4 regions of the Brevibacillus ruminantium genome follow, and region 1 is predicted to be linked to each of the others. Evidence: riboswitches for the same ligand, from Rfam matches in the RefSeq annotation. Region 1 holds a riboswitch; each other region holds the start of a gene.
The links. A riboswitch is a leader RNA that binds a small molecule or an ion and turns the genes downstream of it on or off. The one in region 1 is predicted to bind cyclic di-AMP.

Region 1 (3,539 bases):
TGAATGAACATGGGGCTCGCATTTTGATCATCGATGATGAACCCCAAATTCGAAAGCTTCTGAAGGTAACCCTGCAAGCCCATCAATATGCCATCTACGAAGCCTCGACAGGAGAGGAGGGCCTCCAACAGGCATCCTTGATGTTGCCGGACTTGATCATACTTGATCTCGGGTTGCCGGGCATATCCGGCATGGAAGTGCTCGGCCGCATCCGGGAATGGTCAAATTCGCCGATCATTGTGCTGACGGCAAAAGACAGGGAGGAAGATAAAATCGTCGCGCTCGACAGCGGCGCCGATGATTATGTAACCAAGCCGTTCGGGATGGGAGAGCTCGTCGCTCGAATGCGTGTTGCGCTGCGGCACGTAGCCAAATCGTCGAATGAGCCCATCCTCCAGATCGGCGAGCTGACCATCGACCTGGCACAGCGAAGCGTGGAGTTGAAGGGAGAACGGATCAAGTTGACCCCAACAGAATACGATCTGTTGAAAATTCTCGCCTCCAACGCCGGGAAAGTAGTCACGCAGCGTCAGCTGCTCCAACAAGTATGGGGCAGCCACCACAATGAGACCGACAGCCATTATTTGCGGGTGTACATCGGACATCTACGCAAAAAACTCGAGGAAGACTCGACTCGGCCCAAGTTCATTCTGACGGAGCCGGGGATCGGCTATCGCTTCCTGTCCAGGGAGTAACAGAGTCGCTTACCTCGGCTACGTCCATCCTCCGTTCAAAAACGTAAGAACGGGACCTTCGTGTAGAAATATTGCCGTCTCCGTAAGTTTTTGTCCGATGCATCCGTTTTCGCGCACGAGAAAAGGCTAAAAATCAAAAATAGGCGTTGGATTCGGCTTTTACATTGTCTTGCAAAAAGCGTATGATCTCTATCAACAACTTCAAATTCATTTGAATCGCTGAATTCCCTAAGGGGAAACGGGGGAACCAACAGAAGCCATTAAATGGTTTCACGGGGTGAATTCCTTGTCTGCTTGGCACTTGGAAAGGGTACTCTCAAGCCCTAACCCGACAGCTAACCTCGTAAGCGCATTGAGAGAGAACCGTATCCGAGCTGCGTTTGTCTGATGGACTGACAACAGACTGCCCGAGAGCTTCGTTTCTCTGCTCTTCGGGCTTTTTGTCGTACCCAAAAAAACATTTAGGGAGAGTGGCAAGCATGTTACACGTGCAAGAAGCGGATCCACTGCCGGGTCTTGAATCGCCCGGTTTTCGGTATGAGGAGAGAATCCGTTCCATCGAAGTATTTCGCTTCGATCAAGAGTTGACCCGGCGTTTATTTTTCGAAAACGAAAAAGGTAGCGTGTGCGGATATCTGAAACTATCCGGCAACGGGTTTAGCGGTTGGGGAGAATACCGATTGCCTAATACGAAAAAACCGTTCGACCTCGTCGGATGGGCATCCGTATATATGAATCTGAAAGGTCTTAACATTGCCCAAGCCTTTCAATTGCTACAGGGTAAAGAAGAGAATTGGGGAAGGATTCGAAAAGAGTTGGCCGAATCGGCGTTGATGGACTTGTCATCCACTCTCGAGACCCCTTTTCTTTTGCCACATCACGGTGATTTTCCGATAAAACAACAATATATCATGGAACATGCCGAATCTTACGTCTCATTCTGATCTCGTAACGGAAAGGAGAAATGCATGGTGCAGGAGCTTGTAAATCAACTGAAAGAGGCCTACTTGCAATGATCGGTGAACATCCGCAGGAGGTGGAAGTAAGAGTCATTAAAAACCATATCGTGATCATTGCCAAAGGAACTCCAACAATTGAGCATTCCATCTCTGTCCATACCATACGCGGCAGAAGCATTCATCAGACGATAGTCGAAATGGATCGCGACCGATTGCAAGCGCTGTTGAAACCTAAAGTGGCTGCAATTGTCGGTTGCCGCGTCACTTCCATTCAATCCGACATTTGCATCGGCACCGGGGAAAAAATGGAGCTGATTCATCTGGATTGCGATATCGAGCACAAGTATATGCATGATTAGGTTTGAAGAGACGTTTTATTCCAAGGCCTGTCCGTCAGTTAAGTGGAACAGTATTCGAATTCATAATCGGGAGTGATAATGTTGTCATTATTGGTGATGAAATATGGCGGCAGTTCCGTAGGCGACGCCAAACGGATAAAGCGCGTTGCGCGTCGGATAGCGGACCGAAGGCAGGAAGGCCATCAGTGCGTCGTGGTGGTCTCCGCAATGGGAGATACGACGGACGATTTGATCGAGTTGTCCAAAGAAATCGCGGAGGCAACCCCTTCAGCGCGTGAAATGGACATGCTGCTCAGTACAGGAGAACAAGTTTCGGTTGCCCTGTTGTCGATGGCGCTGCACGCCCTGGGCGAACAAGCGGTCTCTTTAACCGGCTGGCAAGCCGGCATTCGTACAGAAGCCAACCACGGGAAGGCACGGATTATCGACATTCAGGCAGATCGAATAATGAATGCGCTAAATCAGGGGCGCATTGTCATTATAGCCGGTTTCCAAGGAGTGACAGAGAATGGCGAGATTACGACGCTTGGACGCGGGGGCTCCGACACGACGGCTGTCGCGCTTGCAGCAGCGATCCGGGCAGATTTGTGCGAAATATACACGGATGTGGACGGTGTTTATTCAACCGATCCGCGCATCGTCAAGCAGGCCAGAAAACTGAAGGAAATCTCTTACGACGAAATGTTGGAAATGGCTCATCTCGGAGCGGCGGTTCTTCACCCCCGTGCGGTGGAATGTGCCAAACAAAATAAAGTGAAGTTGGTCGTTCGATCCAGCTTTACGAACCATGAAGGTACGCAAGTAAAGGAGGAAACGGATATGGAACAAGGAATCGTGGTTCGTGGCATCGCGTTCGACAAGCCTATTGCGCATGTAAGCTTATTGGATATGCCTACAAACCCAAGCCGACTCGCTGCGGTTTTTAATTCGCTTGCGAATGACGACATTGATGTCGATCTTATCGTTCAAGGCGGAATAAGGAATGGCAAGGCTGACCTGTCCTTTACCGTTAGCCTCGCCGATCTGGAGAAGGCAAAAAGTGTGCTTTATCACATCCAGGCAGATGTTGGTTTCAAAAACTTGGAAACCCACTCCGATTTGGTGAAAGTATCTATCGTCGGGGCGGGAAATGTCAGTTCCCCTGGTCTTGCAGCGACGATGTTTCATACCATTGCCGAAACCGGCGTTAGCATTTACACGGTCAGCACGTCTGAAATTAAAATTTCGTGCGTAATCGAAGGGAGAAGGCTCCATGAAGTTATTCGATCCCTGCATACCGTGTTTGGACTCGACGAGCACGAATATGTCTTTGTAACGGACGTAAGTAATGAATGAATGTTACTCAACGGAAAAACACGCTGTATCTTAGTTCAATTAACACTAGAAATTAGCGGTACATTCGAAAACCTAAACCACTTAGAAAGAGTAGCACCATTGGCAGTGAGTTTTACAAGAGTGTTTAAACCGGAAAATGAAAAACAATTTAAAAAAGTAAGCGATTGTTCTCGGTTAAGACCAATCGCTTA
Region 2 (3,539 bases), 2.0 Mb from region 1:
GCAGCTGCTTTTCCAACTCGCTTCTGTCCATGGGATCTTTTAAGATACTGGAGCTGAGCACCAGATTGAAGCGCACCTTCTCAGCCGTTTCCTTTTCGTAGCGGTATTGATTGTGACGGTCTGTTTTCAACTGAACGACGATGATATCCTCAAAGACGAACTTGAATAGGAAGATGTTCATCGCAATCAATGCGAAAAACGAGAGGAACAGCTTGTTGCGAATGCTCATTTACACCTTCTCCCCGATAAAAACGTAGCCCGTCCCCCATTGCGTTTTGATATACTGCCGTTCAATCTCCAGCTTTTCGCGCAGATTCTTGATGTGTACCGTTACTGTATTCAGCGAACCGTAGCCGTAGCCCCAGACGCGGTCATAGATTTGCTCTCGGGTGAATACAATGCCGGCATTCTCCGCCAAAAAAGTGAGCAATTGAAACTCTTTGGTAGACAGATCTACTTTTTCTTCATTAACAAAGACGGAGTACGTCTCCTTGTGGATCTCCAGCCCCTTGAACCGCAAAACGGTGATCGCGGAGTTGGCGCTCTCTTTGTCGGAATGTTCCTCCGTGTGCTTGCGAATGCGCTCATATCGTCTCAAATGGGCGCGAATCCGCGCCAGCAGTTCTTCGGTGTCAAACGGCTTGGTAATGTAATCGTCGGCACCGATCTCAAAGCCGACCACTTTGTCGACTGCTTTGCCTTTGGCACTGAGGAACAGGATGGGCAAGTCGGATTCACGGCGTATCTGAGAGCACAGCTCGTAGCCGCTCATATTGGGCATCATGATATCCAGCAAGATCAGATTGGGCTTCAAGCCTTGCTTCAACAGATTGAGAGCATGCTCGCCACTTTCTGAGGCGGTCACCTCATAGCCTTCGCTGACCAAAATATCTTCAAGAAGCTCGATAATCTCCAGATTGTCGTCGACAAGCAAAATATGGTCTTTCACAGGAATTCCCCCAGTTACCTCAGATCTCCAGTATGATTCGATTCTCCTCTAATCATAACATGGTTTGCCTGACAGCGTGCATAGAATCCAAATGTTACCACGACTTGAAAGCAGGAAAAAGAGAGGGGGTTAGCGAATAGCGGCTGTCACTTCCTCTTGACACCTGGTACTAAGTTTCGTCAGAAAAAGCCAGAGACCTCACGTCCCTGGCTTCCATACTTCTGCTTATTCTGCCTTTTCTGGCTGAGCCCCATGCTGCTCGGGGGCTGCCGCAGCGTCTGTAGGCGCGGGCGCCTCTGTTGGTTGTGGCTGCGGGGCTGGTGCTACTTCTTGTTGCTCTGGTTGGGCTTCTGGCGTAGACGCTGCTTGTACCGCTTTTTTCGCTGGCGGAGTAGTGGACTCATCTGCCTGGAGGATTGGGGCGGCAATTCGCTTGGCACCCACATAACGCTTGCTCCAGTAGTAAGGATCGCTCAACTTGGTGTTGACGACACCTCTGCCTGACTCCGAGTGTACAAACGTGTCATTGCCGATATAGATGCCGACATGGGAGATGCTTCTGCCGTTCGTCTTGAAAAAGACGAGGTCGCCTGGCTGCAGATCTTTTCGATTCACTGGCTGGCCTACCGTAAATTGAGAAGCAGAGCTGTGTGGCAAATCTATACCCAGCGCGTCAAATACATAGCGTGTAAAGCCGGAGCAGTCAAAACCTTTTTTCGTGGTTCCGGAAGACTTGTAAGGGACACCGTAAAGGTCGTTGACAACATTCATCAGGGGGGTTCCCTCCTGAGCATGTGCCGGGACGGTACCCATTGCAAGCAATCCGGCAATCATGAAAGCTACTACCGTCTTGCGCAAAACAAACTGCTCCTCTCCTGAGCCTACGAGGTTAGCTGATGGGTTCGGTCGAAAGGATTTCCCTAGACTGCCAGAACGTTGCAGTCATTCACCCCAAAAGATAGTGGGTCCCCCGTTTCCATAAAAAGGAATTCGGCTATTTTTCGATGTTTTTTTACACGCACCTCCACAGAATTCAACACTTGGCCTGTTTTTCCTTTTTTTGCGCAGATTGTTCACAATTTTGACATATTATTTTGTCATACGCTGTAACGAAGTGACTGGTCCACTCGTCAGACAAAATTCGCCCAAAACCATCTCTAGAATATAGCCCAAAGCCGTCTCTACATATAGCCCAGGGCCAATTCCAGACCTTAGATAAAGAAGCTTTCCGAGTGCGGATAGGTGCTTGTCCGGTCTGGGAAGGACATTTAATCCGTCCAGGGACGGAGACAAAAACCAACCGCTCGCCCGTTATCGCAAATCTCTGCCCCGTCTACAATGAGGACATAAGGTTCACACCACCACATAAGACGATTGGAGGGAAGCAATTCATGAACGAGCGGTCTGGCAAAGTGCTCCTTGGACTGGCATTGCTGCTGACTGGAGGATTTGTCTTTCTGGATCTTCTGGGGATTCACAGCGGTCGCTTCCTCGGAATACTCATCCCCGGGCTGATCATGTTATATGGAGCCCGCAAGCTAATGAGCGGTTCCGGTTCCCGCTTCTGGGGGTTACTGGTTTTCCTGTTCGGGCTGTTAATGCTGATCGGCAAGCTGCACCTGCTGTTCAATGTCATCATCGCTGTCGGGGTCATTTACCTGGGTTATCGCCTCATCCGCCGACATGACAGGTCGGACGACCACATGCCGACAGTCTGGGAGAAACAATGGGCAGAACGTGTATTAAAAGAAGATGCTTTGGATAACTGGGAGCACCGAGTAACCAAGAAAGAAACGTTTTGATTCGAAATAGGAAGCAAAGGCCCACAGGGTGTACATGACAATTAAAATTCTTGTGATATGATGAAGGAGGACTAAAAAATGGGTATTTTTAAACGACTGCGTGACTTGACGGTGGCATCTGTAAATGACGTTATCGATTCGATGGAAGATCCGGTAGTGATGCTCAATCAATATATGCGAGACATGGAAGTAGAGATCGGGCAGGTAGAGGTATCTGTAGCCCGTCAGGTAGCTTTGGAGAAAAAATTCCGCCAACAATGGGAAGAGGCCGTGACGCTTGCTGAGAAGCGTGATCGTCAGGTGAAGCTGGCTTTGGCCGAAGGTGAAGATTTCCTGGCTCGCCGGGCCCTGGCGGACAAAAAACAGTATGAACAGCGTGCCCAAGAGTATGAAGCTCTGTATTTGACAGCATCGGAAGCTGCGCAGCAAATGCGCGAGAAGCTGACGGAGCTGAAAGAAGAATTCTATAAAATGAGAGCGAAGAGATTCACGCTCATGGCCCGTGCACAGGTAGCCAAAACACAAAAGCAAGTCAACCAGGCTATCGTCGGAATCGGGAATCAATCGGCCGGGAAAGGTTTCCACCGCATGGAGGAAAAAGTGCTGCGGATGGAGGCTGAAGCCAATTTGAGCGGTCAATGGCGCCAGACCCAGGCAGGCTTGGAGCAATCTCTCGAGTCCCTTGAAAACAAGGATCTGGACGAAGAATTGGCACAGATCAAAGCATCTCTGCAAGCAAAAAAAGATGAACGCCCAGCAAAAAAGGATGAACAGCCAACAAAAGTACA
Region 3 (3,539 bases), 1.9 Mb from region 1:
TGCCGAACCCGATCCCCGGTTTGATTTGGAAGGGTGGGACACGGCGAGCAAGCTAACGATCATCGCCAATGCGGCCTTTGAAGCCAAGCTTGGCCTTTCGGATGTAAAACGTGAAGGGATCATGACCATCACTCAGGAGCAAATCGCGAAGTGGAAAGCCGAATCCCTCGTTCCCAAGCTGGTGGGCAGCTTGCGAAAGGAGGGTGAAGTGCTTAAAGCGGCGGTTGAACTTCGGCTGCTGGAGTCAGACCATCCTTTTGCACGGGTCTTGGGTACAACCAAAGCCGTTCGTGTGGAAACGGATACGATGGGGGAGTTGTTGGTCGTCGGAGGCAAATCAGACCCAGTGGCTGCAGCATCTGCCGCTCTAAAGGATTTTGAGCATGTGTTGCAACAAACCAGGTAACTCAATCATGATGAAGGGGCGTATACCTTCGGGTGTCGAGTGAATACTATTCATAGGTCGTACTCGTGAGGAGGCTACCCATGGAAAAGCAACAAAACAATGACAAGGATGTCAATGTCGAAATGCAGCAAGTGGGAGCATACCCGACCAAACAAAAGATGCACGAGAAGAAGGTACCTCTTCTGGAAGAAGAACAGGCATGCGATACCTGTTCTTATGAGAGCTGACGAGGTTCTCAGACATCGCAGACTGAAGGAAGCCGGAATCAAGTTGTTTTCCGGCTTTTTCAGCGTTCAACAGGACTTCCCAAAAAAGGATGGTCACTTCCCATGCATATGGATATACATTACTGGATCCAACATTATGGATATATCGGGATTGCGTTCATTTTGCTGTTAGAAATGATCGGTATCCCTTTTCCGGGGGAAACCATTCTGATCGTCTCAGGCATCGCTTGGGTGACAGGCGAGCTTTCTTTGCTTCCTCTGCTTCTCTTTGCCACGCTTGGCAATATCGCTGGTTGCTCGCTTGCCTATCTACTGGGACGCGTGTTTGGACGAAAATTACTGCTCGACTACGGAAGGTTTGTGCGATTAACGCCTGAAAAACTGGAGAAGGCAGAGCATAAATTTCAGAAATATCAAATCGCAATTGTTCTGTTTGCCAAATTTCTCGCAGGAATTCGTGTCCTCGCCTCTTATTTGGCTGGAGTAAACCGTATGTCTTTTTTGACCTTCTCCCTCTATAACACAGCGGGTTCGATTCTCTGGGTCACTGTTTTTGTTGTATTTGGAAAATATATAGAGTTTGCATGGATGAAATACCATTCGCTGTTACATCAGTTTTTCCGAGGATAAACGTTTTCTCAGAAGAAACAAACCTTCCGAAAGGATGATGAAGCGGTTGAAGGAGTTAAAGGAACGGGGCAGGGGTTGATAAGAAAAAAGGAAAAACCGAGTCACTCCCAAGAGCAACTCGGTTTTTTTACTTCGATTCATTGATCATCCAGTGAATTCTTGTACCCAGTATCCATTTTGATATCCTACACCGATTTTCGTGAAATTCGGATTCAAAATGTTTTTGCGGTGACCGTCACTGTTCATCCATTGCTGCATGACTTCTTCCGGGCTGCGTTGGCCCATCGCGATGTTTTCACCTGCAGCCATGAAGTTCACACCAAATTTGCTCATCATGTCGAATGGAGAACCATAGGTCGGGCTGTTGTGGTCAAAATAGTGGTTTTCATCCATGTCAGCCGCTTTTGCCGATGCTACCTTTTCCAGGGAAGCATCATAGGTAAGCGGAGACAGACCAGCTTTTGCACGCTCCTGGTTAACCAAATCTGCTACCTGACGAGCAAATTGGGAAGATGCTTGAGCAGGTTGGCTCGCTTTTGGTGCTTGCTGTTGTGCTGGTTGTTGTTGAACCGGCTGTTGAACTGGCTGTTGAACTGGTTGTTCAACAGGTTGCTGTACCTGATTTTGAACCGGTTGTTGCATTTGTTGAGGATTCATAATCCATTGGAAATTGGGAACCGCATAATTGCAATTCCAAGGCGTAGCCTGATTGTTCGGCATTGCTTTGCTGATTGGCAACACTTGATTGAATGACAATCCTTGATTCGTCGGACATGGGTTAGACTGTTGAAACTGTTTGAAAGATTGGGAATTCAATACATTTGAGAGCCACTGGCCTGAGCCTGAATTCGCTCCGGATTTTAACGGGCATGTGGCAGCAAAAGCAGAAGTAGAAATAGAAGTAACGGCCAATCCCAAAGCAATTGCGATGATCGACTTGCCAAATGGTTTCATGTTCTCATCGTCTCCTTTTTTTTGCCTACGAGGTTAGTTGTCGGGTTTGGGTTGAGGATACAACCCTTCACTTTACGTGATTCACCCCAATGCAGAAAAAACGGTTTTCTGCAGAAAAAAGTCCCCCGCACTTCTCCCGCGAGAAGTTTCGGCTTGTTTGTTTGGCTTAATCAGGATAACAAAGGAAGACCAGAGAAGTGAACCTGTAAATCCTGGTAAGTCGGGGTTTAACCGCCGCTGATCGGCATAGCGACAACCTCCAACCGCCTGCTGTCCTGCCCCTTGCTTTTTATTTTCGTGATGGCAAAATGACCGATTTCCGATGTTTCCTTTACATGTGTCCCGCCACAAGCTTGCTCATCAATATCACCGATTGCCACCAGTCTCACAGTGGTCACGGAGGGAGGGAGCAAATTGACCACAGTTTTGATCAGAGAAGGGGCATGGTCTGCTTCTTCACGTGTAATCCAGCGGGTTGTGATGGGATGATTTCGGTTGATTTCTTCATTCGTCTCGGCTACGATCTCGGCGGTCTCTTCCTCGCTTAGCTCACGGAGCTGGGTGAAATCGATGCGCGCCCGATCGGGATAGATTTGGTTTCCCGTACAGAGTGCACCGAACTTGCGTTGTACGACAGCGGCCAATACGTGAAGCAGTGAATGATGGCGCATCAGTCCGTAGCGTCTTTCCCAATCAATTTGCAGATGGACAGGACCCTTTTGCAATCCTTCTGTACTCGACAGATAGTGAACGATACGGCCTTGCTCCCTTTTGACCTTCACGACCTCATACTCCCGGTTGTTTTGCACCATGACCCCAAGATCATGCTCTTGTCCGCCGCCCGTCGGGTAAAAAATCGTCTGATCCAAAATGACCTGATTTTGCCCAATCTCAAGAATCTGGGCTTCGCCTATCGTCAGATAGCTGTCGTTCAGATATTGTTCCGTAGTCATCATCAGCTCTCCAATCATTCTTCAAAAAAAATTGTTGATATCAAAAAAATTGTATCATATCATGCCAGTAAGATGATAGTATAAGAATAAGGACGAGATACTAAATTTTCTGACAAATGGAGAGTGATTGCATGTCTTCCGTGGAACACCGTCTCAAAGAGTTGGATATTGTCCTGCCGCCAAGTCAACCGCCTCTAGCCAATTATGTTTCCTGTGTACGCTCTGGAAATCTGATCTTTACTTCAGGTGCCGGGTGTTTTGTGGACGGTCAACCCCTTTATACGGGCAGGCTCGGCCGAGATCTCTCTGTCGAACAGGGCTACGAGGCTGCTCAGGTTACGGCTCTTCACTTGCTTAGTGTGATCAAGG
Region 4 (3,539 bases), 500 kb from region 1:
GATATAATTGTTGGCTCCCTGGGTCGTTACGGCCTTGCCATTGGCGTCGTAGCCGACCGCAAAAACACCGACAGTCCTGCCCTCCCCGCCATTTTCGACGACGGCTGTGACCACCATTTTTCCGTTAATCAGGGTGTTTGCCTGACTGCTCAGCTTGAGGGTAGGGTTGGATACATCAGCCAGATACACCTTCACCCCGGCGATGGACTCGGTCTGATCGAGGACGATCTGGTAGTTGGCTACAAAGTTTTTGCCTAGATAATTACTGCTGCCTTTCGTCGTGACAGCTTTGCCATTCGCGTCATAACCGACAGCAAAAACGCCAATGGAGCGGCCCTCCCCCCCATTTTCCACGACAGCCGTTACAACCGTTTTGCCATTGATCTTGTGGGTCGCTTCACTGCTGATCTTCGCCGTAGGGTTGGATGTGTCGCTGATAAATGTTTTTACGCTTGCAATGGAAGCTGCATAATCCAGTACGATCTGATAGTTGCCGACATAATTTTTTCCGATGTAGGCGGTTGCGGCCTTGGTTTCGATTGCTTTTCCTGCGCCATCATAGCCAACAGCGATGACACCAATGTTTCGACCTTCCCCGCCATTTTCCACGACAGCTGTGACGACCCCTTTGCCATTTCCTTCATAATAGGCAGAGCTGGACAGCTTTCCAGCAGGGTTTAAGGGATCGGCAGGAACCACAATCACCTTGGCGATCTTGTCTCCATGATCCAGCGTGATCTGATAATTCCCGGTCTTGCCGCGAGCGATGTAGGCAGTTCCCCCTTTGGTGGAGATCGCTTCTCCTTCGGCAGTGTAACCAGTGGCAATCAACCCTATATTGCCCCCGTCATTTGTATTGGTGAAAGATGCCGTGACGACCATCTGTCCATTTTGCAGCGAGGTTTGGAAGCTCAGATTTGAAGCGGCGTCCGCGTTATTTTGGAACGGCATCAACAAGAGTCCAACAATCAAGAGAGCAGGAAACCAGAAACGTTTCCACAGGTGAGTCAGCATGAAATGATCCTCCTTCAATTCCAGAAATAAAATAAAACCTAAGGAGTATTCTGACTCTTTCTCCTGAAAAATTCCATAAAAATTTACTTTTATTACCAAAGGACTAAGACCTTTGTCCTTTTTAAACGCTGCTCATTTGACGAAATGATCGAATTCATGCATAATAGCCATAAGCTTAATTTCCGATTTGCATAATCGGAAAGCGGGGGAACCACTTTTTTTGGGGCGAATCGGCCGCATCACAGCCGTAGGGAACCATCTTTCCCGAGTCCGACAGCTAACCTCGTCAGCCTCAAGATGGGTCAAAACAAGCTGTCTATGTCGAAATTTTTCGATGTGGAGAATCATTCGGTTTTTTGACCCTTTGCTTTGGCAGGGTCTTTTTTGTGTTATTTTCGACCCTGCTTCTGCAGGGTCTTTTTTTTTCAAAAAATCTACTTTTTTGTAAAAGGAGGGAGATGTGAAATGGCGAATGCGGTTGTCTTTGAACGCGTGCGCAAGTCGTACGGGTCGACCACGGTGATCAGTGAGCTCAATCTGGAGATTCCTCAGGGCAGTATTACCGTTCTGGTAGGGCCATCCGGCTGCGGCAAGACGACGACGATGAAAATGATCAATCGTTTGATCACGCCTACGTCGGGGCGAATTACGGTCGAAGGGAGGGATTCGGGACAGGTTGATCCTGTTCAGTTGCGGCGCAGCATCGGCTATGTCATTCAGCAGGTAGGGCTGTTCCCCCACCTGACGATTGCCGAGAATATTTCGCTCGTGCCGAGACTCCAGGGGGGAAAGGCGGCGATCGACTCCAAAAAGATTGATCACATGCTGGACCTCGTCGGCTTGGACCCCGAGCAGTACCGGGAGCGATATCCGGCAGAACTCTCGGGAGGACAGCAGCAGCGGGTGGGCGTAGCCCGTGCGCTGATGAGCGATCCGCCGATTATCTTGATGGATGAGCCTTTTTCCGCGCTTGATCCGATTACCCGCGAGCAGCTTCAGGATGAGCTGATCCGGCTCAACCAGGAGTTGAACAAAACGATTGTGTTTGTCACTCACGACATGGATGAAGCCTTGAAGATCGCGGATCAGATCGTCGTCATGCAAAAAGGATGCGTCATTCAGCAGGGGACTCCCGACCAGATCCTGCGGCACCCCGTCAACGATTTTGTCCGCGGCTTTATCGGAGAAAAGCGGCTGCATGCCCATCTGTCGCAGCTTGTACAGGATGTGATGGTCGCGGAGCCGGTTACGGTCTCGCCGGGGCGCGGGTTGGCGGAAGCAGTGCAGATCATGTACCGCAAGCGGGTGACCGGACTGATCGTTGTCGACAAAAATGGAAAATACCTGGGTTTGGCCGATACAGCGGATATCCACAAGCGGTATCCCGATGAATCGCTGACCGTTCGCGATGTGATGCGGACCGAAACCATCACCCTGCATCCCACAACGTCACTGACAGACGCGATCGGTTACGTGCAGGAAGCGCCTTACGGGTATGTACCGGTAGTCCGGGATGACGGAACACTGGCAGGTTTGTTGACAAGGGCAAGTCTCGTCGATGTGCTGGCCCGTCCTTATCTGGAAGGGGAGAGGAGTGAGGTGCAATGAGTGAAGTGATTTCGGTCATGGCAGACCGCTGGCCAGACATCTTGCAAGCGACCTGGCAGCATATCGTACTGTCGATTGTCGCCTTGTTTTGGGCGATTGTGATAGCTGTGCCAACGGGCATCCTGCTGACTCGCTATCGGCGGCTGGCTGGCCCGGTGCTGGCCCTTATCTCTGTCTTTCAGACGATCCCCAGCCTGGCGCTTCTGGGATTCATGATCCCGCTGTTTGGCATCGGGCCGATTCCGGCAGTGGTGGCGATGGTGATCTACGCGTTGCTGCCGATTGTCCGCAATACCTACACCGGAATCCTGGATGTCGATGCATCGCTGTTGGAGGCGGGACGGGGGATGGGCATGACCAAGGGGCAGATGCTGCGGATTGTTGAGCTTCCGTTGGCCCGCCCAGTGATTTTTGCGGGAATCCGTACAGCAACGGTCATGACGATCGGGGTTGCCACACTGGCCGCCTTTATTGGTGCGGGAGGCTTGGGCGATTTGATTCTGCGGGGAATAGCCATGGTGGACACGGGCATCATCCTGGCAGGAGCGGTTCCGGCCGCGCTGCTCGCCGTAGTGTTTGACCTGATTTTAGCCTGGGTGGATTGGCGGGTAACGCCAAAAGGACTGCGGATTCGTCATTCCCGTTGATCCGAATGGATGAAAAGAACGCACTCTGGTCAAGGGCTTAGGCAGCATGCAGTCCGCAATCCACGAGTTTTATCAAAAAAATGAGAAATGATGAGATAACTGAAAGGGGAGGATTTTGTGAGAGCAAGATGGCTGAGGAAAGTTGGGATGGTGACACTGGCCTTGTCGATGGCAACGATGGCGGGCTGTTCGGTTCTAACCGGTACAAAAGCGTCTGATCACGTGACAGTCGTAGGAAAAAACTTTTCGGAACAAGATATTTTAACCAAC

Region 2: another riboswitch for cyclic di-AMP. It lies ahead of NDK47_RS21970 (C40 family peptidase); the one in region 1 lies ahead of NDK47_RS04170 (hypothetical protein).
Region 3: another riboswitch for cyclic di-AMP. It lies ahead of NDK47_RS13470 (CAP domain-containing protein); the one in region 1 lies ahead of NDK47_RS04170 (hypothetical protein).
Region 4: another riboswitch for cyclic di-AMP. It lies ahead of NDK47_RS06430 (betaine/proline/choline family ABC transporter ATP-binding protein); the one in region 1 lies ahead of NDK47_RS04170 (hypothetical protein).

Annotation. Positions count from the first base shown of each region.
Region 1 covers NZ_CP098755.1:813,944-817,482, reverse strand. Annotated here, with positions in the region: gene NDK47_RS04175 (response regulator) at 1-695, shown strand, start outside; gene NDK47_RS04180 (ATP-binding protein) at 1-7, shown strand, start outside; cyclic di-AMP (ydaO/yuaA leader) riboswitch at 903-1,061, shown strand; gene NDK47_RS04170 (hypothetical protein) at 1,184-1,639, shown strand; gene NDK47_RS04165 (Na-translocating system protein MpsC family protein) at 1,708-2,013, shown strand; gene NDK47_RS04160 (aspartate kinase) at 2,095-3,348, shown strand.
Region 2 covers NZ_CP098755.1:4,461,663-4,465,201, reverse strand. Annotated here, with positions in the region: gene NDK47_RS21980 (sensor histidine kinase) at 1-229, opposite strand, end outside; gene NDK47_RS21975 (response regulator transcription factor) at 230-949, opposite strand; gene NDK47_RS21970 (C40 family peptidase) at 1,175-1,807, opposite strand; cyclic di-AMP (ydaO/yuaA leader) riboswitch at 1,813-1,955, opposite strand; gene NDK47_RS21965 (LiaF transmembrane domain-containing protein) at 2,341-2,751, shown strand; gene NDK47_RS21960 (PspA/IM30 family protein) at 2,830-3,539, shown strand, end outside.
Region 3 covers NZ_CP098755.1:2,722,106-2,725,644, forward strand. Annotated here, with positions in the region: gene NDK47_RS13455 (homoserine dehydrogenase) at 1-406, shown strand, start outside; gene NDK47_RS13460 (hypothetical protein) at 487-633, shown strand; gene NDK47_RS13465 (DedA family protein) at 736-1,263, shown strand; gene NDK47_RS13470 (CAP domain-containing protein) at 1,408-2,217, opposite strand; cyclic di-AMP (ydaO/yuaA leader) riboswitch at 2,225-2,381, opposite strand; gene NDK47_RS13475 (alanyl-tRNA editing protein) at 2,445-3,170, opposite strand; gene NDK47_RS13480 (RidA family protein) at 3,302-3,539, shown strand, end outside.
Region 4 covers NZ_CP098755.1:1,314,185-1,317,723, forward strand. Annotated here, with positions in the region: gene NDK47_RS06425 (hypothetical protein) at 1-1,014, opposite strand, end outside; cyclic di-AMP (ydaO/yuaA leader) riboswitch at 1,177-1,321, shown strand; gene NDK47_RS06430 (betaine/proline/choline family ABC transporter ATP-binding protein) at 1,480-2,622, shown strand; gene NDK47_RS06435 (ABC transporter permease) at 2,619-3,269, shown strand; gene NDK47_RS06440 (ABC transporter substrate-binding protein) at 3,387-3,539, shown strand, end outside.